3 regions of the Shewanella sp. 10N.286.51.B8 genome follow, and region 1 is predicted to be linked to each of the others. Evidence: predicted binding sites of a transcription regulator. Region 1 holds the regulator's gene; each other region holds the start of a gene.
The links. Region 1 encodes LexA, which represses DNA repair genes until DNA is damaged. Its sites were predicted from a motif close to TACTGTATNNNNATACAGTA; they were not measured.

Region 1 (7,215 bases):
AAAAACTCGACATCTTCATTGAAATAGCTGTAATGCCATTTCCATTGAGAGCCCGTCACTTTGACTGTCAGTTCAGCATCGCTGGGATCTTCCATAGCAATCAGCGTTTTTGTTGCTGGGATTGCCATGCCAATTAGGATTAGAAATGGCAATACTGTCCAAGCTATTTCAACCTTGGTACTGTCATGAAAGTCGGCTGCAACTGCACCCTTAGATTTTCTGTGATAGATCATGGAATAAATCATGATCCCAAAGACCACGACACCAATGGCGCAACAGATATACAAAATAATCATATGCAGGTCGTAAACCTGGCCACTGATCTCTGTTACACCTTGAGTCATGTTTAAGGGCATCTCTGCCGCTGTGAGTGGGGTTGCAAGCAACGCCACCATTAATCCGTACAACAATCGCTTCACAAGACTACTCCTCTGCTAATTGCGAATTGCAATTACAAAGAAAAGCCACACAGTAATACTCTGCTCTATGCAAACTTTTCATACCCGAAAAAGTTTGATCATTTCAAAGTACACGGTGGCTTTGAGCTTGAAAACTCAATTATGTTATTACGTTACGGTGCCACACTTGTACCTAATACTGAACTTATCAATTATATTTGACGCTTTACATTCAAGGCTTTCTATACCGCACGGTACCAGCTCAATCTTTTAATAGCGTTTGTATCTTTTTGACATTTATTCTCGGCAGTACGATAAATTGTTACTACCTTGTTAACTACATTACTTGGAGATTAAATATTGATCAAGATCACTTTATCATCTAATTTGCTGAAAAAAGTGCAAAAAAAAGCCCCTCAGCGTAGTGAAGGGCTTTTTTAGTCATATTTTACTAGTGAAACGAGGTAAGGTTTACCCGAGTCTGTACTGCTAAAGTTTGCGTTAATGGGTCGCCTTCAGGTAAGTGAGTATTTACATCTTCAATGATAAGCCCTTGGGCTAAGGCATTTTTGGCAACCAATTGAATGCGGCGATTGTCGCGGGCATCTAATGGTGGTGTCCAAGTAATTACTGCACTTGAAGTACCGTTAGTGAGCGCTTTTTCCATCGCCCACAGGGTTTCGACTTCATCTTTGGTGTGAACTAACAATACTCTGTCCATACGAACATTGGCATTAGCAAGAATTTGCTTATAACCGATATGCGGCGGATTAATCAGTACAATCCAAAGGCCTTGCTGACTTAAAATGGCTAACTGACTGCATAATTGAGTCAATTCAGTTAAGCCTTGGTTTTGGGTGCGCTTGGTTTCAATCCCTTGTTTAGTGGGTAAGGGATCAGATGCCATATCTACCCATAATCCAGGGTGACGCGGTGCATTGCCTATTAATGTGTTCATAACCAACCTCCATTACGAATAACGCCAACAGCAAGCCCTTCAATCGTTAGGTTTTGGCAACTTAAATCAACTTTAATCGGCTCATATTCTGCATTTTCAGCATGTAAATAAATAATATTGCCTTTCTTTTCAAATCTTTTCACGGTTACATCGTCTTCAAGACGTGCCACTACAACTTGACCATTGGTGGCAGTTTGCATTTTATGCACTGCTAATAAGTCGCCCTCTAAAATACCAATGTCTTTCATACTGTCGCCTCGAACGCGTAGTAAGAAATTAGCATTGGGCTTAAACATTTCTGGGTCAACTTGGAAATACTGTTCAACATGCTCTTGAGCAAGGATAGGTTCACCTGCAGCAACTTGGCCGATAAGTGGTAAGCCTGCTTCAACTTCCTCCTCCACCTGCACCATGCGGATCCCGCGAGAGGTACCAGGAATAATTTCAATACAGCCTTTTTTTGCCAGTGCTTTTAAGTGTTCTTCAGCGGCATTGGCGCTTTTGAAGCCTAATCGAGTTGCAATTTCTGCACGAGTTGGCGGCATACCTGTTTCGGCGATATTACATTTAATTAGCTCTAATATTTCAGCTTGGCGTGGCGTTAAAGGTCTCATATTGATTCCTGTTTTTTTATACAGTGACTGTCATTATATACAGTATCGGTGGTCGCGCAAGTATTAACCAAATTAATTTAACTATTATCATCTAATTCTTGTTGGCTATATATGGGGGCACGGTTAAGTATATGTAATTTAATTATTTAGTTAATGAAGGTAAGTCAGCTTTTTAAACCGATGAAATTGGCTATTTCTCACATCGTTTGTTTAAACAGTATATTTATACAGTAGTGTTGATTGAAAATAGGTTGGTTGTTATTCGGATATGGCTATTTTTTACTGAACAAATATTCTCTGTATAGACCCTTGTTAGTGAAACTGAACCATTATCTGGTATTCTATGGCCAATTAATTGATGTTGAATATGCGAACACTCATGTTAAAACCTGACTCAATCATAGCAAAATCATTACGTTGGATTCAAAAACTGATGGTGCACACGGTTGTTGTGCCTGAAGATCCCTTTGCCGATCTGAACTTAGACCCAGATAAACCAGTGGTCTATGTGATGAAGACAGAATCACTCAGTGATATTGCGGCATTAAATGAAGTGACCGCCAAATATGGCTTACCGAGCCCTTATGAGCGACTAGACGTTGATGGCTTAAATACCCCTAGAATTGTGTGTATTGAAGGTCGTAAGCCTCTATTTGGCAAGCGTTTAAGTGGCGAAAAATTTGTTGATAACTTCACCAGCTTATTAGCCTTACATAAAAAAAATGATCAACTTGATATTCAATTGGTGCCAGTGAGTCTGTATTGGGGACGTATCCCTGGTAAAGAAGATGACACCATGACCGCAGCCGTATTTGAGCGTGAAAACCCGACCTGGTTACGTAAATGGTTGATGATTTTGTTCTTAGGTCGCCATAGCTTTATTCAATTCTCAAATGCTATGTCGCTACGTTATATGGCTGATGAACACGGCACTGATGTCAGTATTGCGCATAAACTTATCCGTGTGGCGCGAGTGCACTTTAGACGCCAACGTAAAGTGATGACAGGCCCACAACTGCCAAATCGTCAGGCAATGTTCAACTCATTATTAAAGTCTGATGCCATTGCTCAAGCGATAAAAGAAGAAGCGCTTAATAAAAAAATTCCTGAAGACAAAGCCCGCGAAAAAGCTATTCAGTATTTAGATGAAATTGCAGCGGATTACTCAGACAGCTTAGTGCGTATTGCTGAGCGCTTTCTTACTTGGTTGTGGAATAAGTTATACAGCGGTATTAGCATTAAAAGCGCTGAAAAAGTGCGTAAGCTGCATCATGATGGTCATGAAATTGTCTATGTGCCTTGCCATCGTAGCCACATGGATTACCTACTGCTGTCGTATATTTTGTATTACCAAGGCATGGTGCCGCCGCATATTGCCGCCGGTATTAATTTAAACTTTTGGCCAGCAGGCCCTATGTTCCGCCGTGGTGGTGCTTTCTTTATTCGTCGTAGCTTTAACGGTAATAAACTTTATACCGCAGTGTTTCGTGAGTATTTAGATCAGTTATTTGCTAAAGGCTATTCGGTTGAATACTTCACCGAAGGTGGTCGTTCTCGTACCGGTCGTTTATTAGCGCCTAAGACCGGCATGTTAGCGATGACAGTTAACTGTGTACTGCGGGGCATTGAACGCCCAGTAACCTTAGTGCCAGTTTATCTTGGTTATGATCATGTGATGGAAGTGTCCACCTATCATAAAGAGTTAAGCGGTAAGAAAAAGCAAAAAGAATCAGTGTGGCAGGTCTTTGGTGCGCTGCGTAAATTAGGCAACTTTGGCCAAGGTTACGTTAACTTTGGCGAGCCAATCAATGTGCAGCAATTTTTAAATCAACAATCGCCAAATTGGCGTGAAGAAATTGCTCAAGATCCGGATCAAAAGCCATCATGGTTAACGCCAGCAGTAAATGTATTGGCCAATAAAGTGATGACTAACATCAATGGCGCCGCCGCAGCGAGTTCGGTGACATTAGCAAGTATGGCGCTGCTGGCTTCAGAGCAAAACGCCCTGCAGCGCAGTGAGCTTGAAACCCAGCTAGACCTCTACCTGAAAATCTTAAAGGATGTTCCTTATACTGAGTATGCGTCGGTGGCTGAGGGCTCAGCTCATGACCTAGTTGAGCAATGTTTGTCGCTGAATAAATTTACCTCAACCACAGATGCCATCGGCGAAATTATCGCAATTGAAGATAGCTCAGTGATTGCGATGAGCTATTATCGCAATAACATAATTCATCTAATGGCAGTGCCTTCATTAATCGCCAGTTGCTTGGTGCAATATGAAGAATTTAGCCGAGAAAAAATCCAGCAAATTGTTAATGATTTTTACCCATTATTGAAAGCTGAGCTGTTTATGGGCATTGAAGATTTAAGTGCCTATGTGGATCAAGTGCTTGATTTGTTTGTTGAACAAAAGCTAATTTCCGGTAGCGATCACTTTGAAGTCAATCAAAGTAATGTCACTCAGTTAATGTTATTGTCCGCCACGGTCAGTGAGACCCTACAGCGTTACGCGATTATCTTTAATTTACTGGCTTACAAACCAGAAATTGAGCGTTCTGATTTAGAAAGCGCCAGCCATTTATTGGCTCAGCGTTTAGGTGCTTTACATGGAATTACTGCGCCTGAGTTTTATGATAAAAAGCTCTACAATAATTTGAGTGTGAAATTAAAAGAATTAGGGTATTTATCCGCTAACGATAATCAATTTGAAGTCATCCGAATACGTGATCATGCCAATGGTATGCTGCGTTTATCTGTTCGAAAAACCATTGTTGATAGTGTCACAATGGAACATGGGTAATAACTAATTTTATGAGTTCGACACAATCTCAACCGCAAAATAAATCCTTATTGGGCGGTGCTATGATCATCGCCGGTACCACAGTCGGTGCTGGTATGTTTTCTTTGCCTGTGGTCAGTGCAGGCATGTGGTTTGGCTATTCATTAGTCATGTTAATTGGTATTTGGTTTTGTATGCTGGTGTCAGGTCTGATGCTACTTGAAACCAATTTGCATTTTAAACCCGGTGACAGTTTTGACACCTTAACTAAGGTAACCTTAGGCCAGTTTTGGCGGATTATTAACGGGTTATCTATTGCTTTTGTGTTGTACATCCTGACCTATGCTTACATCAGTGGTGGTGGCTCGATTGTTAATCACACCCTTGCGGGGATGGGGATTAACTTACCTCAACCGATCGCAGGGTTAGTGTTTGCCGTCGTACTTGCTGCAGTGGTGATCATCAGTACCAAAGCGGTTGATCGCATTACCACCATTATGATTGGCGGGATGTTAATTACCTTTTTTCTCGCCATCGGAAATCTGCTGATTGATATTGATAGCGCAAAATTATTAATGCCAGATGGTGAGGCGAGTTTCTCGCCTTATATTTTAGCGGCGCTACCTTTTGGGCTGGCCAGTTTTGGTTACCACGGCAATGTGCCAAGCCTAGTTAAGTATTACGGCAAACAACCTAAAGTGATTTTAAAAGCCATCTTTATTGGTACGTTTATCGCCTTAGTGATTTATAGCTGCTGGTTAGTGGCAACCATGGGCAACATTCCCCGTAGTCAGTTCAGCGACATTATTGCCCAGGGCGGCAATATGGGTGTGTTAGTGGGCGCTCTGTCAGATGTGATGGCGAGTAAATGGCTTAATACCATGTTGACCTTGTTTGCTAATCTTGCTGTGGCGTCATCATTCTTAGGGGTGACCTTAGGCTTGTTTGATTATCTAGCTGACTTATTTGGCTTTGAAGAAAGCAATAATGGCCGCATTAAAACAGCTGCGATCACCTTTATCCCGCCGACAGTATTAGGTTTGTTATTCCCTAATGGTTTCTTGATTGCCATTGGCTTTGCGGCATTAGCGGCGACCATTTGGGCGGCGATAGTGCCAGCCATGATGGCATACAAATCGCGCAAAATGTTCCCTGATGAGAAGAGCTTTAGAGTCCCAGGTGGTACGCCATTGATTGTGGTGATTATTGCATTCGGTGTCATCACCGGCGCATGTCATTTGTTGGCGATGGCTGAGTTACTGCCAGTTTATAAATAATACTTTAGCTAGATAAAGTGGTGTTTAAACACCGAAATGACCTCCAAAAAGCCCTTTGAAAAGGGCTTTTTTATGGGCGTTTTCTAGCAAGTAAGGATGTGACTGTTAGCATTTTGACTAAAGGTGTGTGTAATTTACGACTTGTGACCGATAGTGACTAGCCATGGCTTGCTGATATTGTTGTCTATATAAGGCTATGATTTTAAGTTGTATTTATTATTTAAATGTCATTTTTTATACGAATAACCAACCATTATTGCCAACTCGACTTTAGCTTTAAAAGTGTCTTAACTTAAAGAGTGTTGTCATTTAGGTTCAGCTTAAACCTTTATTCTTATAAGTCATTATCAACAGCAGGGTGAGGTGTATGAAGGTGTCACACTATAAACAAGGGCAACCTTGTTGGGTCGAACTTGCCAGTCATGATTGGTATGCCGCGAAAGCATTCTACCAAAGCCTATTTCAGTGGCAGGCTGATGATATGCCCATGCCTGAGGGTCATTACACTATGTTGCAGTTAGCGGGTGATGACATTGCGGCTATGTATCAAATGCCCAAAGAGATGGAGAGTTTGCCAACCCATTGGCAGCTTTATTTTGCCGTTGATGATGTTGAGGCGACAATTAAAGCCATTAGGCTTGCGGGTGGACAAATTATTGCAGGCCCTCACTCTGTTGGTGATTCAGGGATTATAGCTGTGTGCCAAGATCCTGATGGCGCACGATTTTCAATCTGGCAGGCCATTAACCATATCGGCATTAAGCGCTCATTTGAGCCCAATACTTTGTGCTGGGTTGAATATATGTGTCGAGAACTTGGCTCGTCGACCGATTTTTATACCCAAGCGCTTGGCTTTGAGACTAACAGCCTTGATATGTCTTCAATGGGCATAGCTGATTACGTGCAATGGCTGGTGGATAAGCAAGCCATTGGCGGTATGATGCAAATGACGTCCGAGTGGGGTGATACCCCGCCCCATTGGATGCTGTATTTTAGTGTGCAAGATTGTAATGCTATGGCTCAAGATGCCGAAGCTCTAGGCGGGCGAATTTGTGTCCCGCCTACGGATATTCCGGATGTGGGTCGTTTTGCGGTGATTGATGATCCCCAAGGCGGCACTTTTTCAATTATTGCATTGACCGAGGTAGCGTCTGAAGTAGAATAATTGCTTGAAAGTTAAACTGTAAAT
Region 2 (7,215 bases), on a different contig from region 1:
CATTCATGGTTATTTCAGCTCCAACATCATTAACGTTTAATTCCTATGGTCTAAATATCAACCAGCTCATTAAACACAGCCTATATATGTAGGATTCAATCCTTCATATGGCATTCAGCACAGCGTTAATGATTGATTATGATGTATTTAAACAAATCATCGTAAAAACTTAAAACAGTAGTTATCGGCCTAATTTTAGGTGATTTTAAACATATTTTACGAATTAAAAATTTAGGGTAATAGAATGAAAAAGACATTGGTTGCAGCATTACTTATTTCACTATCTGCAGGTGTTTCTGCAGAGACATTGAAAGAAGCAGCCCATCATAAATTAGACTCAGCAATGGAGCAGTTAATAACATTAGATGAGCAAACTGATATTCTTATCACTGTTGATAAAAATGCTAATTTTGAACGCGTTACCTATCAAGGATTTGTCAAAGACGTTTATAGCGAAATTTATACCACAAGCCACAAAGCTAAACAGCTTGGGCTTGAAAAAGTGAACAAATTCTATGTTTTTAATGAATCTAATATAGATAAGTTAAGTGATAAAATTGCCGTAAAAATTGATCAAGATAAACCAAAGGCATTCTCAGTTGATTTGTACCGAAACTATCGCAATGACTCTGGTAAATTTAGCTATATCGCTCGTATTATTGAATACAAATAGACTTTTTATTTACCGGTGACTTTTTATTAAAATTAAGCAGGCTGTTGAATATCAGTCTGCTATATCCTTAGCTATTTCAATAGCTCTTGCTTGCACATTCCATTTCGCCTCTAGCTTAATAACCTGTTCAGATAACGCTGTTAACTGCCCTTGTTGTTCTTGCTTTGGCTGGATTTTATTTTGCATAAAAACAACTTTTTGTTAATTGCTCCACCAGCAAACCAGCATGAACTCAACTTTTACTTCTACGTTTGTATCTTCTTGGGCACTAGCTTGTGACTTAAGTGAGCGACTAAGCCTTAAAAGCTGGCAATCAATCAACCCCTTTGATGAGTAGTTGTCAAAGTAAAGTTGCTGCAGTTGCGCCATTTGCGCTAAATCAGCCACATAATGACTAATGCTGATAATCTCTGAGTTGAGGTGAGCCACAACTAAGTTTGACGATGTTGGCAACATTTCAAAATACTTAACCTGGCAGGTTTGGTAGGTTTTACCCTGATGATTAGTGGTAAATATTTGATCGTGCGTAGTTTGCATGAAGGCAGTAACATCTTCAACTGACTGCCAAAACCCGAAAACCACGGCGGTATTTATGTTTTTATCATGCAACGGTGCAGCATAATTTTGCAAAGGTAGTTTATTTAAATCAGCGCGCCAGCCACCCGCTTGTGCTAAAAATCCGCTACAATTTTCTAATTGCTGCCAAGCACATTGGCTTGCTGTAAAAGCGGCAACATTATCATCATCTACAGTGCAGCTAATTAGTTTTAAAATTGTCATTACCCATCCTTATGCATTGAATTTAATCAGTTACATTATTTTGCTAATCGCTTTGCATAGCGATTAGCTAACAGTGCACAATAAAAAATCTGTATTGGGTGATACAGCATGATGGGTAACAAAATCATTCCCAATGCGGGATCAGATCCAAAAATAACCTGCGCCATCGGTACACCAGCTGCCAAGGTTTTTTTAGTGCCGCAAAACACCGCGGCGATTTCATCTTCCTTATTAAATTGACATCGCTTAGCGCCCCATTGGATCCCATGCACCATAAACAACAGCACTAGGGTACAAATGGCAATACAATACAGCAGTAACCAAGCTGAAAATTCACTCCAAATACCATTAATAACCGAATCACAAAAGGCATTGTAAACAATCAAGATGATGACGATTTTGTCTACTTTGTTTATCACGGATTTATGTTTCTCTATAAAGCGCAGTAATAACGGCCTTAAAAGCTGGCCAACAATCATTGGAATTAATAATAGTTTGGCGATAGAAAACACCGAATCCATCAGGTTTAATTCAGCGCCATCGAGATTCATAAACAGCTGAATAAATAATGGCGTTATAAAAACGCCTATAATACTTGAAAGCGATGCATTGAAAATTGCCGCAGGTATGTTGCCTTTGGCTACGCTTGTCATTGCTACTGAAGAAGATATGGTACTTGGCAATACGAATAAATAGCAAAAACCAAACGCTAGCGCTGCAGGCATAAAGGCTAAAAGTGAATCCCCAAAAAGTAGCCACAGGATCGGGTAAGCAATAAAAGTGGCCGATTGAATATAAAGGTGTAGTCGCCAGTTAGTAACGCCCGCTTTTATTGCCTTAGGTGACAGGTTAAGCCCATGTAAAAAAAACACCATGGCAATACCAATAGCCGTTACTTGATCAAGCTGTAATATCCCGCCAGACTTGCCCACATCAGCTGACACCATAGCCAATGCAATCGCTGCAACCATAGCGACTAAAAACCATTCTTGTTTTAATTTACTCATTATATTCATATCAAAAAATTTAACCTTAACAACTTAAAAACGTAAACTTATTAAAAAATCTCTTTACTGCAATGATTCTTAGGTTGAATTTTTTTCACGACTTTTTGATGTGCCGAATAAAAAGCGAACCTAGGGGCTCAAACACTGTTAGCAAGCATGACCAACAGCAATTTAATTTAACAGCCAATATATAAACTTACGACCATTAAAATTGCACTTTTATAAACTATTTCCTCGTTGAGGCGTATAACTATGCATCTTCTTTCTAACAGGATTCACCTATGTTTGGCATATTCAAACGAGATCCCATTAAAAACTTACGCAAGCAATATGATTTAACGCAAGAACAAGCCATGCAGGCACAAAGAAAGGGGGATATAAAAAGTTACGCTAGCCTTTCCTCTGCAGCAGAGAGTATTTGGCAACAGATTGAATTAGCACAACGACAAGCTAGTAAGTAGCTTTAAAACTCCAAATAGTTTAAATAGACAGAAGCTATGCATCATCATCTAAAGTCATGGCCTCTTTTATTTCATCACTATCAAAGCCTTTTCGAGATAAGTAAGCATAGGCTTTGGACTTTTCTTTATAGTCGGATAAATCATAACGCTTTTTAGCCAGCTGACTTTTACAACTGAGATAAAAGTCTAACTCTTCTGTTAGGCTTAGTTGGTATATCAGCTCTTCGAAATCACTGACATCAAGAAGCCGCTGTTTTAATTCTTGCAAGATCAGCGTTTTGCCTTTGCCTTTATTATACAACTTGATAATTTCAGACTTCAGGTCAGCCTTGTCTGCTTTTATGGCTAATTTACTGCGCAGGGTGTCAACTTGAGGGTGTTGTGATAGTGCGTAATCAATTTCAGCGCGAGAAAACCCTTTGGTGGTCATCTGTGAATAAACTTTTTCTTTATTAGTGCCATGAAAGTGTTCAAATTTGTTTTGCAATCGCGCTGTCGCCATTTCAAATGAATCGACATTTTGCTCATGCATGACTTGTTCAATTGCGGTATCAATTTCAGCAACTGATACGCCTCTTAATTGTAATTTACGTTTGATAGCGCCTTTACCCGTCTCATGACTAAAGGCCAGTTCGCAATAGCGAACGGCAAAATCAAAATCTTTTTTCAAATAGCCACTTTCAATGAGTCTAGCGAGAACAGTGTCAATCCATTGCTGGTTATCGGTTTTACGCTCAAGCTTGGTGCGAATTTCATTGATAGTAAAATCTTGCTGACCAAGGTGCCAATAGGCACTGTTGAAAACATTCTCGATTGTTTTGGCTTGACGAAGTGGCTTACTTTGCATAAAAAATTTTAATTGATTAGAAATGACAAAGGCAGTTTAGCAGACCACTACTCTGTTCAGAACTAGAAGTTCCTGCCACGGTAAAATGTCTGCTTTATTCGTGGTAAATATTAATCGCTTTATGAATATTAACTATGCCCGTACATCTTAATTGTGACCGTACATCTTAATTATTTGCGTAGTGGACACAATCATTCTTTTTAGCCGTTTGTTGCAGCAGTTGTTTTAACTCTGTTTTTCCACCGCTTTTAGTATCATTGATTTGTTGTTCAATGGTTTGTGTTTGCATGACAATTTTTTCAATCGCTGTTTGTCTTGCGCCCTCTTCTGACTGGCCTGATAACACGAGTTGTTCAACAAGATCTGAATAGCGTTCGTAGACTACTCCTTTATAATAATCGGCCTGTGAAGTCATCGGAGTGTGGGCATATACAATTGAGCAGCTTAAAGCACTATTGATTTGCGTGAATGAATCCTGAATTTGAATGACAACGGGCTTTTGAGTCGATGGGCTAGCGCTCGCGTCAAAAGATAATATTGCTAACATTGAAATGATAAATACTTTTTTCATTATGTTTACTCCCGTTGATGAACAACTGAATTCTGATACTGATAATAAGCTTTAAACTTGCCTCTATTTTACCTACGTAAGCTAAACGTAAGCTGAACAAACAATTAACTTTTAACGTTTTTCCTTAAAGAATGCTTATTAGGTTATTTTCGGCTAATGGTTCGACAGCAGCTCGATAATAGTCGCCACTCAATCTTAAACACTCACGCTTACCTTGCTCATAATTTAGTACTTAGCAATGCTGTTTAGTTCAGCTCACTCAGCAAAGCATTCCCTCAATGACCCATAGCAGATTAAATAACCAACAATTCGCACACTTATTCGACAACCTTACGGAATTTATTGCCAATTTTACGGGGACAGCTATAATACTGTATAAACATACAGTACTGTTGAGTGTCGATTGTTATGAAGGTTATTCCTATTTTTGCTTGTGCCGGTATTACTGGTTTTGAAAGTCCTGCTGCTGAATATCGGCAACTGCCATTAAGTTTAGATGAGCTATTGATTGAACATCCCAGTGCCACTTTTATTGGCCAAGCTAGCGGCGACTCTATGGAGAAAATCGGCATTTTTGATAAGGATATTCTCATTGTGGATCGCCATGTCAGTGTCGAAAACCATGATGTGATAGTGGCAAACTATAACGGCAACTTTGTCTGTAAGCTCATTGATATCAAGCGGCGATTATTATTATCGGCAAATGATCTTCACCAGAGTGTCACGATACAAGAGTATGACAACTTCAGTGTTGAAGGCGTGGTGATCCGTTCAATCCGTTGTCATCGCCAAAGCCCTATATTAGTTAATAACTAATGTTAGCGGATTAAACTAACGACTAACGGACAGTTAAATTATGTATGCACTCGTTGATGCCAACTCTTTTTATTGCAGCGCCGAGCAAGTGTTTCGCCCAGAGTGGCGTGGCCGTCCTATCGTGGTGCTGTCCAATAACGATGGTTGCATTGTGGCGGCTAACCGCCAGGCAAAAGCATTAGGAGTGGGTAAATTTGGTCCTTACTTTGAAGTGCGCGATTTTTGTGAAAAAGCAGGCGTGATTGCGCTTTCCTCCAATTATGAGCTTTATGCCTCTTTGTCTCACTCTATGATGGAAGTGATTGGCCGCTTTGCACCTGAGCAACATATTTACTCTATTGATGAGTCATTTCTGTCATTTAAACATTGTTACCCTGCGATCCCGTGTTTATTAAGCCATGCCGCTATGATCCGCCGCGCGGTATGGAAAGAAACCCGTTTACCTGTGTGTGTCGGTATTGCTGCCACCTTAACCCTTGCCAAAGTGGCCAATCATGCCGCTAAAAAGCTCCAGGGCTATAACGGGGTATGTTATATCCAATCCATTGAGCAAAGAAATGCCATTTTAGCGACAATGAAAGTCACCGATGTGTGGGGGATCGGTTCGCGGATCGGTAACAAATTACATGCCATGGGGATCACCACCGCACTGGATCTGGCTAAATTACAACCAGGCATTGCTCGTAGCCAATTTAGTATTGAAATCGAGCGTACAGTCAGAGAGCTCAATGGCGAGGCTTGTAAAGGCTGGGATAGCGCCAGAGCAGATAAACAGCAGATCTTTTCAACTCGTAGTGTCGGTGAACGTATTAGCGATATAGACTCATTATTACAGGCGCTCAGTAAGCATGCTGGTATCGCGGCAGCCAAAGCCAGAAAGCAAGGCTCTGTGGCTAGCACCATACTGATCTTTGCCAGTAACTCCCCTTATGATGAACAGCCTAATGGCTTTAAATATCATTACCGCTGTGCATATCCAACTAATGACAACCGTGAAATCATCAGTTACGCAGCAGAAATTGCCCGTAAGCTTTATAACCCCAATACTCGCTACTATAAAATCGGGATTGGATTGTTAGATTTATCACCGGTCAAACATTTGCAAACAGACTTGTTTGCCCCAGTAAAAGATCCTGCCTTGATGCAGGTTTTTGATAAGTTAAATCAACGCTACGGTAGTGATGCAATATTTGTCGCCGCCCAAGGTATTGGAGGTAAATGGCATATGCGCCGTGAGCTATTAACCCCGCAATACACCAGCTGTTGGCAAGATATTCCGCAAATCCACTGTGGCTAAATTGGTGATAAATTGATTTGCGTGTGCTGGTTTTTATTCTGACTTGGTTCAGGTTTAGTTGTGGCTTTAAATTAGCGTAAAATGGACAACTAATATCAAACCCAAACAGTACATTAATCGATCTTAAGCTCAACAAAAATACAACTTAGCCAACTCTAGCTGTTCAAAAAACACTCTCCAGTTCACAGTTTTATATCTAATCACATGAGCGAGGCTATTATGCGATTTTAGCCATTGTGTTATTGCTGAAAAAAACGACAATACGCATCCTTAATTTTCTTGGATTGTGCTTGCCTGTGTTAGATTTTTCCGCATTTGATTTTCAGTTTATTGCCGAACCCCTATTTTACTTTCAGCTTATTGGCTTTGTCTCAATGGCCATTGGCTGGTGGGCAAATAGCCAACAACAAGACTGCAAATTTATTCATGGCAATATGATAGCGTCAGTACTTACCGCAATCCATTTAGGCTTATTAGGCAGCTTTCTCGGCATGGCCAACCAACTAGTTAATGTTATTCGCTTTCGTTTATGTCAAAGTTTGAATAGCAATAACCAGCAAAATCTTGCATCGACTGCCTGGTTAACATCACCTTTAGCCATGTCACTCAGCTTTAGTATTATTGCCATGACGCAGGGTTTTCTATGGGCTGAGCATTGGAGTGAATGGTGCGCGGTTATCGCTGCAGTCGTAATGAGCTTTAGTTTATTCTTCTTAGCGGGCAGTCAACTAAGGTTAGCTATGGTTGCCAGTAATGGATTAAA
Region 3 (7,215 bases), on a different contig from region 1:
AGAATACTAGCGGGTCAAGCGCTACGCTCTTTAGCAACCAGTGCCATTGATTTATCTGACGGTTTATTTTCTGATATTCAGCACGTTTTAAAGGCATCTAATGTGGGTGCGATTATTGATGTGAATGAATTACCGCTATCGGAATCATTACAAGCATCATTGAGCCCTAATGAAGCAACTAGTTATGCGTTAACTGGTGGCGAAGATTATGAGTTGATGTTTACTGTACCAGAATCTCAACGTGGCGCTTTGGATATTGCACTGATCCACGCTGGGGTTAAATTTATTAAAGTAGGTCAAATTTGTGCCGGCGAAAAGTTACGCTTAGTGGCTGATGGCAAACCTTTTGAGCTAGAAAAAAATAGTTTTGAGCATTTCTAATGAAGTTTATTTCAACCGATCCAGCCGTTAAGAAATTAACCTTAACAAACCCTGTACACTTTTTAGCATTAGGTTTTGGCAGTGGTTTAGCCGCCAAAGCCCCGGGCACCTTTGGTACCCTTGCCGCAGTGCCGATTGTGTACTTGATGAGCTTTTTAAGCCTATCGGCTTTTATTTTTATCACGCTAATTAGCTGCCTTGTTGGTATTTATATTTGTGATAAAGCCGCTAAAGATATGGGCGTTCATGATCATGGCGCAATTGTGTGGGATGAAGTCGCAGGCTTAATGATCACCATGATTGCCGCCCCTGCTGGGGTAATTTGGTTAGTGGTTGGTTTTGCGTTATTTCGTTTTTTCGATATTTTAAAACCGTGGCCAATTCGTTGGCTCGACGCTAAAGTGCATGGCGGTTTTGGGATCATGATTGATGATGTATTAGCGGGGATTTTCTCGTTAATTTGTTTACAGTTGTTGGCTTATTATATTTAACCAATGATACTTTAATCTCTTTAAAGCTAATCCCATTAAACGTTAAGCCCACTTCATAGTGGGCTTTTTAATGGGCGATGATTAATGGATGATGCTTAAAGCTGCAAGATTATTGCAATAGCTCTCTAGCATTCGCTAAGGTATTTTCAGTTATCACATCACCCGCGAGTAGTCTTGCTAGCTCATTGACTCGCTCTTGTTTATCCAATGACTTCATATTCGTCTCAGTGCCGCCACTTTTGGTGAATTTATTCACTAGCATATGTTGGTGACCATTACCTGCAACTTGCGGTAAATGCGTCACACAGAGCACCTGAGTTGATTGACCTAAGCTGCGTAGCATTCTTCCCACAACTGCTGCAGTAGGTCCTGAAATACCTACATCCACTTCATCGAATATCAAGGTTGGTGTTGATACCTTTTTAGCGGTGATAACCTGAATACCAAGCCCAATACGTGACAATTCGCCACCAGAAGCTACTTTGGCAATGGGCTGCATCGGTTGACCGGGGTTGGTGGTAACCAAGAATTCAACTTGATCACAACCAGAAACTGATTGTAGTTCTGGGTTAAAATTCACCTCAATGCAGAATCTGCCTTTGGGCATATTTAACTCTTGAATCGATTGGGTGACTAACTTATTAAGCTCTTTAGCATAGCGGTTACGGCTATGGCTGAGTTTTTGGGCGCTAATTACGTAAGCTTTTTTGCTTTCATCTACTTGCTGCTGAATTTCATCAAGCCTTGTGGCATCGTTATTAAGCTCGCTAAGTTCAGCTTTTAAAGCTTGGTGATGCTCAAACAGTTGCTCAGAGCTCACATGGTGTTTTCTTGATAATTGCATCGCCTTTGAAATGCGCTGCTCAAGGTAAGCAAAGTGTTCAGGATCGAGTTCTATTCGGCTTAAATAGTCCTGAACTTCGCTGCTGCTTTCCTGCACTTGAATTAACGCTTCATTGAGCATTTGAGCAATATTACTTAGTTGTGGGTCAAACTCAGTTAGGTTCTCAGCTAAGCCCACGACCCGATTAAGTAAAGATTCAATATTGGCTTCATCGTCATCACACAGTAATTGCAGGCTGGATTGGCAGGTATCAATTAACTCTGTGCCGTTAGCAAGGCGTTTATGCTCTTGCTCAATCTCAATAAATTCACCGGCTTTAAGATCAAACTCATCAAGCTCTTCAACTTGATATTGCACTAGCTGTTTTCTGGCTATACGCTCTTGCTGATTTTGTTGTAATTGTTTCAGTTCATTTTCGATTAACTTACAGCGTTGATAGCTTTTGCTTACCCCGTCAAGCAATAATTTATGGTTGGCGTAGCTATCAAGAAGGGTCAGTTGATGCTCGCTTTTTAACATTGCATGATGCGCGTGTTGGCCGTGAATACCGACAAATAATTGCCCTAGAGATTTAAGCTGGGCTAACGGAACTGGATTACCATTTATATAGGCACGTGAGCGGCCATCGGCATTAATTGTTCTTCTTAAGATACATTCGTCTTCGACATCAAGGTCATTGTCCTCTAGCCAGCGCTTAGCAAATGGCACATCATCTAAGCTAAAGCGGGCACTCACTTCGGCTTTGGTTGCACCTGGTCTAACGCTATTGGCATCTGAGCGATTACCAAGGCATAAGCCCAGGGCATCAATAGCAATGGATTTACCAGCACCGGTCTCACCAGTAATGCTGGTCATGCCAGCTTTAAAGTCGAGTTCTAGAAAACGTACAATTGCGAAATTATTAATGCTTAATTGGCACAGCATAATCAATCCTTGTGTGAATAACCATCAAACCACTGTATCTGCATACAGTTTACACTGTTTTTATATACAGTAAAGTGCTGTATAAAAAAATGGTGCTGATTTTTTATACGAGGATTAAACCAAGGCGCTTAAGATTTTTTCAATAATGGGCAAACTAATAAAGGTGGCTGTAGTGCTGATCAATATGCACTTGGCACTTGATAAGGCATAGATTTGGTAACGCTGTGCCAGTAAGTAAACACTTGCTGCTGTCGGCAGTGCCGCCAGAATGACGCCCATAAAAACTAGCTCAGACTCCACCTTAAAATAGCTTAATAAAACATAGGCAAGTAACGGCTGGACAATGAGTTTTAAACTATTCAGCAAGCTCATTTCAAGGGCGATATTATGTTTTTTAGGCCCAGCTTTTGCGCCGCGATGCATGGCTTTAGCTAACACCATGCCAATGGCAAATAAGGCGCAGGGGCTAGAGGTGTTTCCGATTAACCGAAACATCATGCTGATACTGTCAGGTAGGTTTATTTTGAGCGCTGATACCAATACCCCTAGGGCGCAACCAATAACGATGGGGTTGGTGATTAATGCGTTGAGCATAATCATAATAGGATGACGTTGTTGGGTTTTATTCACCGCAAGTTCCATGCTCACCAGTGCAAATGCGAACATGATAATGGACAGTAGACTGGCAATGGCTGCGGTGGCGATGGCTTGATTGTTATCAGGATACAAGCTCATCATTAAAGGGATCCCAATAAAGGCGGTATTACCAAAACTGGTGTTTAGGCCTCTAATTGCAGCTAGCGCGGGCTGTTTATTGTCTGCAAGGGTTGAGATGATCACTGTAATACAATATGTGCCCGCCATAGCGAGGCCAAAGGCGAATATAAATCCCCATTGCAGAATATCGTTAATGTCAGTTTCGGCCAGTGCAATAAATAAAATAGCAGGGAAGGCGATATAGTAGACGTATTTATTTAGCGCCGAGTCACTATCTTGGGGGAGTAATTTAAGTTTCTGGACACTAAAGCCAATAACCATGATGCCAAAAACAGCGATAAGTGGGGTTAGGATACTAGGCAAGCTTGATTCCTTTTTAGGGCCTTGAATGACATATCAATAATGTGGGCGTTGGATATCTTACTTTAATGGCGCCAATAAGATATTAGATAAAGGTAAGGTATGAGATGAATCTAAGCTATTCAAATAAGTTAAGTTTTTAAATTAAACTAAGATAAGAAAAACTGCATAGATCTGATACGACAAGGAGGATGTAAATGTTGCCCATCAGGTTGGCATTAGAGTATAAAGCTATCTGTTAGCGGTATCTTTAATAAGGGCATGATGACAGGCCCTTATTAAAGAGTGCTATTGCTACTTAAAGAGTGCTATTGCTACTTTAAAAGTATCATTGCTGCAGACTGATGCCGATATTAGACACGCCAGCATCAATGATTTCTTTGCGTAATTCCTTAATGAATTCAGGTGTGATTTTTGTTGTTTCTTCAATCACATCTAATAACATTCCTTGTAAGTGCTTCTCTTCTTGCATTACAGGATGGTTAAATACGAACTCTTCTACAACATCTTCATTCATGACGTCTTCAAGTTCTTCAATGCTAATGGCTTCAATATAGTTGGCCACTGTACTTGATGATAATTTACTGACGTTGGTAATATCTTCTTCGATTTTAGCTTGTATGCCACCGAGTAAAGTCGATAACGCTACAGCAGCATCCATTGCAGGATAAACACCGTAGGCTTCAAAATCTGCAGGCTCAGGGGTATTTTCATCTAAACGCTGTAAGTGAATATCGTAATTAAACTTAAGCTTTTTATCGTATTGTGATTGCCAAAGTAAATCCAATACTGTGCTTAATACTTTAGGCTCGCCAAACTCACACACTTCGGAGAAAAGGGCGTAATTGGGCAGCATGCGCTGACATAGCGCGGTCGCAAAAAGTTGCTTTTGAGGTAATGACAGCGCTTTTAAACGCTTAAAAAAACCGGGTTTATTGCTCATAGGGAACATCCGCTGATAACTGTGATATCACTTGATTTGCTGCTGATTCTACCTTAGTTAGCTCGTCAAGTAACTCAAGTATTTCAGGTTCTAAGTCTTCGATGTTGGTTTTGTGCTTTAACGCAGACTCTAATTCTTGGCAAAGTTTTTGGGTGTTGGGCACCCCACAATAACAACTCGCTCCATGAAGTTTATGCACGGTTTGCAGCATAAGCGAACTATTGCTGCTTTTTAATGCCGTTTCTATGTCGCTGACACTTTCAGGCAGTGAGTCCACCAACATTTGCAGCATCTCTAATGCTAAATCCGGTTTTTGATTGGTTTGTGCTAAGCACAGCTCCCAATTAAGGGTATGCATATCAAAGTGGGTAAATTTAGGTTTATTTATCCAGCGATCAATCACCCCTTTTAATGCCGCTTCATCAATGGGTTTTGGCAGATAACCGTCCATGCCGCTACCTAAAATTAATTCTCGCTCTTCAGCGATAGCGTGGGCTGTTACCGCAATAATAGGTGTATTGCGGTTAAGTGAGTCTTGGCGGATAAGTTTGGTTGCTGTAACCCCATCAGTGCCGGGCATTTGAATGTCCATAAAGATAACATCGAAGGCTTGTTTTTGGGCATAGCTCACGGCTTCATCACCGTTATTGACAGAGATGACATTAACCACCAACTCTTTCAGTAGGGTATCGATTAGCTTTAAGTTAGCAAGGTTGTCATCAACAGCAAGTACGCTCAAATTCTTGCGCTCATACACAGTCGCGGGTAGTGACTCGGTTAATAGCGCTGTTTGAGTGGGTGGATGAATTAAGTGGTTAGCCAACTCGTAGTCACTCACTGGCATACTGAGTAAAATATCGCTATTAGGCCTCAATGCTTGGTTTAATATTTTTTGCTGCTCGATGCAATCATGAAGCAAGACTAAACATGAGGTCTTTTCCCTCGCCATGCTTAAACAGCTTAATAACTGCTCTTTATCACTAAAGCCATGGCAGTTAAGCAGAATATAATCGTAATGCACTTTGCTTGATGAAAGCGTTGACTCTAAATGGCTAATTTGGCCAACAGTGGTTAAATGTAGCCCCCACGCTTCAAAGCGGCGATTGAGCATATCGCGGCTTAGCTCTCTTGATTCAAATAACAACAGGGTTTTATTACGTAAAGAGTCCAAATGCAGCACTTCACCAATATGAAACTGGCTTAATTCCAATGGCAGCATGAACCAAAATGTTGAGCCTTGATTTGGAATTGAGGTAAAGCCAATTTGGCCGCCCATTTGGTTAATCAAACGTTTGGTGATCACTAAGCCCAAGCCGGTACCACCAAAGCGGCGTGAAATAGACGAGTCTGCTTGGCCAAAGGCCTGGAACAGATATTCTTGCTGACTTTCATCAATACCAATACCGGTATCAATTACTTCACAGCGCAGGGTGATATTTTCATCTTTTTGGCCTACAAGATGAATTTTCAAAATAACGCTACCTTGATCGGTAAACTTAATCGCATTGCCCAATAGGTTCGTCATGATTTGTGCAACCCGCATCGCATCACCGCTGACACTTTCAGGCACGTTGTCGTCAATATCAATAATCAGTTCGATGTTTTTTTCTTGAGCGCTGCCGGCCACAATGCTGACGGTTTCAGAAATGGTTTCCCGCAGGGCGAATGGCATTTTCTCTAAGACCATTTTACCGGCTTCTAATTTGGAGAAATCCAGAATGTCATTAATGATCCCCAGTAAGTTACTGGCGCTTCGTTCAATGGTTTTTATGTAATCTAACTGACTTGAGTGCAGCGGCGTTTTAATTAACTGCCGAGAAAATCCAATCACACCGTTTAGTGGTGTTCTTAATTCATGGGACATATTTGCTAAGAACTCTGATTTAATGCGACTGGCTTCAAGGGCGCGCTTTTTGGCTAAATCAAGCTCGACGTTTTGGATTTCAATTTGTTCAAGGGTTTCCCGTAAATCAGAGGTCGCTTGGTCAATGTTTTGCTGCATTTCATCGTGATATTCTGACAATGAACTAGCCATGGCATTAATGCCGCGCTTAAGTAAATCTAGCTCGCCGATTAATTGTCCATCAAGACGGGTGTCTAACTTACCTTCACGAATTTTTGCTACTACTCTTACCATTTCAGTAATGGGGTAGTTAACATGCTTAACCAAACGGAATGTGAAAAACAGATTCAGCTGCACCCCAATTAATACAATGACAAATGCGGCAATGGCGGCACGGTGTTGCTCAAGTAAGGCATTTTCTTTATTGAGTAATATTGAGATATACCCCAATATTTGTTGCCCTTCAGCATTGGTGATAATTTTTCTTGGGCCGTTGGCGGGCGAAATTGTCACCCCTTGCGGGTTAGTTTGTTGATTAACGCCGGTATAAGACATAATCGGCACCCGTATCACCATGGTGTCGTCGATGGTTTCATACTGAGTCGAAATTAAAGACTTTAACGCTGCTGTATAGCGCATACTCTCAAAATCTTTATGGTAGTGAGATGTTACAAATAATTGATTTTCATCATCAAAAATAGCAATTGAGTGA

Region 2: a site for LexA is predicted at 4,709-4,728, ahead of AB4160_RS06070 (LexA family transcriptional regulator). Genes of this name have one in related genera too.
Region 3: a site for LexA is predicted at 2,671-2,690, ahead of recN (DNA repair protein RecN). Genes of this name have one in related genera too.

The regions. Positions count from the first base shown of each region.
Region 1 covers NZ_JBFRKG010000035.1:9,116-16,330, reverse strand. The annotation lists gene coxB (cytochrome c oxidase subunit II) at 1-419, opposite strand, end outside; gene AB4160_RS13675 (cell division inhibitor SulA) at 850-1,356, opposite strand; gene lexA (transcriptional repressor LexA) at 1,353-1,970, opposite strand; gene plsB (glycerol-3-phosphate 1-O-acyltransferase PlsB) at 2,350-4,770, shown strand; gene mtr (tryptophan permease) at 4,782-6,026, shown strand; gene AB4160_RS13655 (VOC family protein) at 6,394-7,191, shown strand.
Region 2 covers NZ_JBFRKG010000010.1:94,584-101,798, reverse strand. The annotation lists gene AB4160_RS06105 (hypothetical protein) at 245-673, shown strand; gene AB4160_RS06100 (hypothetical protein) at 725-859, opposite strand; gene AB4160_RS06095 (DUF4937 domain-containing protein) at 875-1,453, opposite strand; gene AB4160_RS06090 (bile acid:sodium symporter family protein) at 1,489-2,460, opposite strand; gene AB4160_RS06085 (DUF6435 family protein) at 2,742-2,921, shown strand; gene AB4160_RS06080 (RecX family transcriptional regulator) at 2,956-3,768, opposite strand; gene AB4160_RS06075 (hypothetical protein) at 3,935-4,339, opposite strand; gene AB4160_RS06070 (LexA family transcriptional regulator) at 4,748-5,155, shown strand; gene AB4160_RS06065 (Y-family DNA polymerase) at 5,196-6,452, shown strand; gene AB4160_RS06060 (YgjV family protein) at 6,749-7,215, shown strand, end outside.
Region 3 covers NZ_JBFRKG010000007.1:225,599-232,813, forward strand. The annotation lists gene thiL (thiamine-phosphate kinase) at 1-381, shown strand, start outside; gene AB4160_RS03765 (phosphatidylglycerophosphatase A) at 381-872, shown strand; gene recN (DNA repair protein RecN) at 982-2,640, opposite strand; gene AB4160_RS03775 (AEC family transporter) at 2,755-3,720, opposite strand; gene AB4160_RS03780 (YjaG family protein) at 4,046-4,660, opposite strand; gene barA (two-component sensor histidine kinase BarA) at 4,650-7,215, opposite strand, start outside.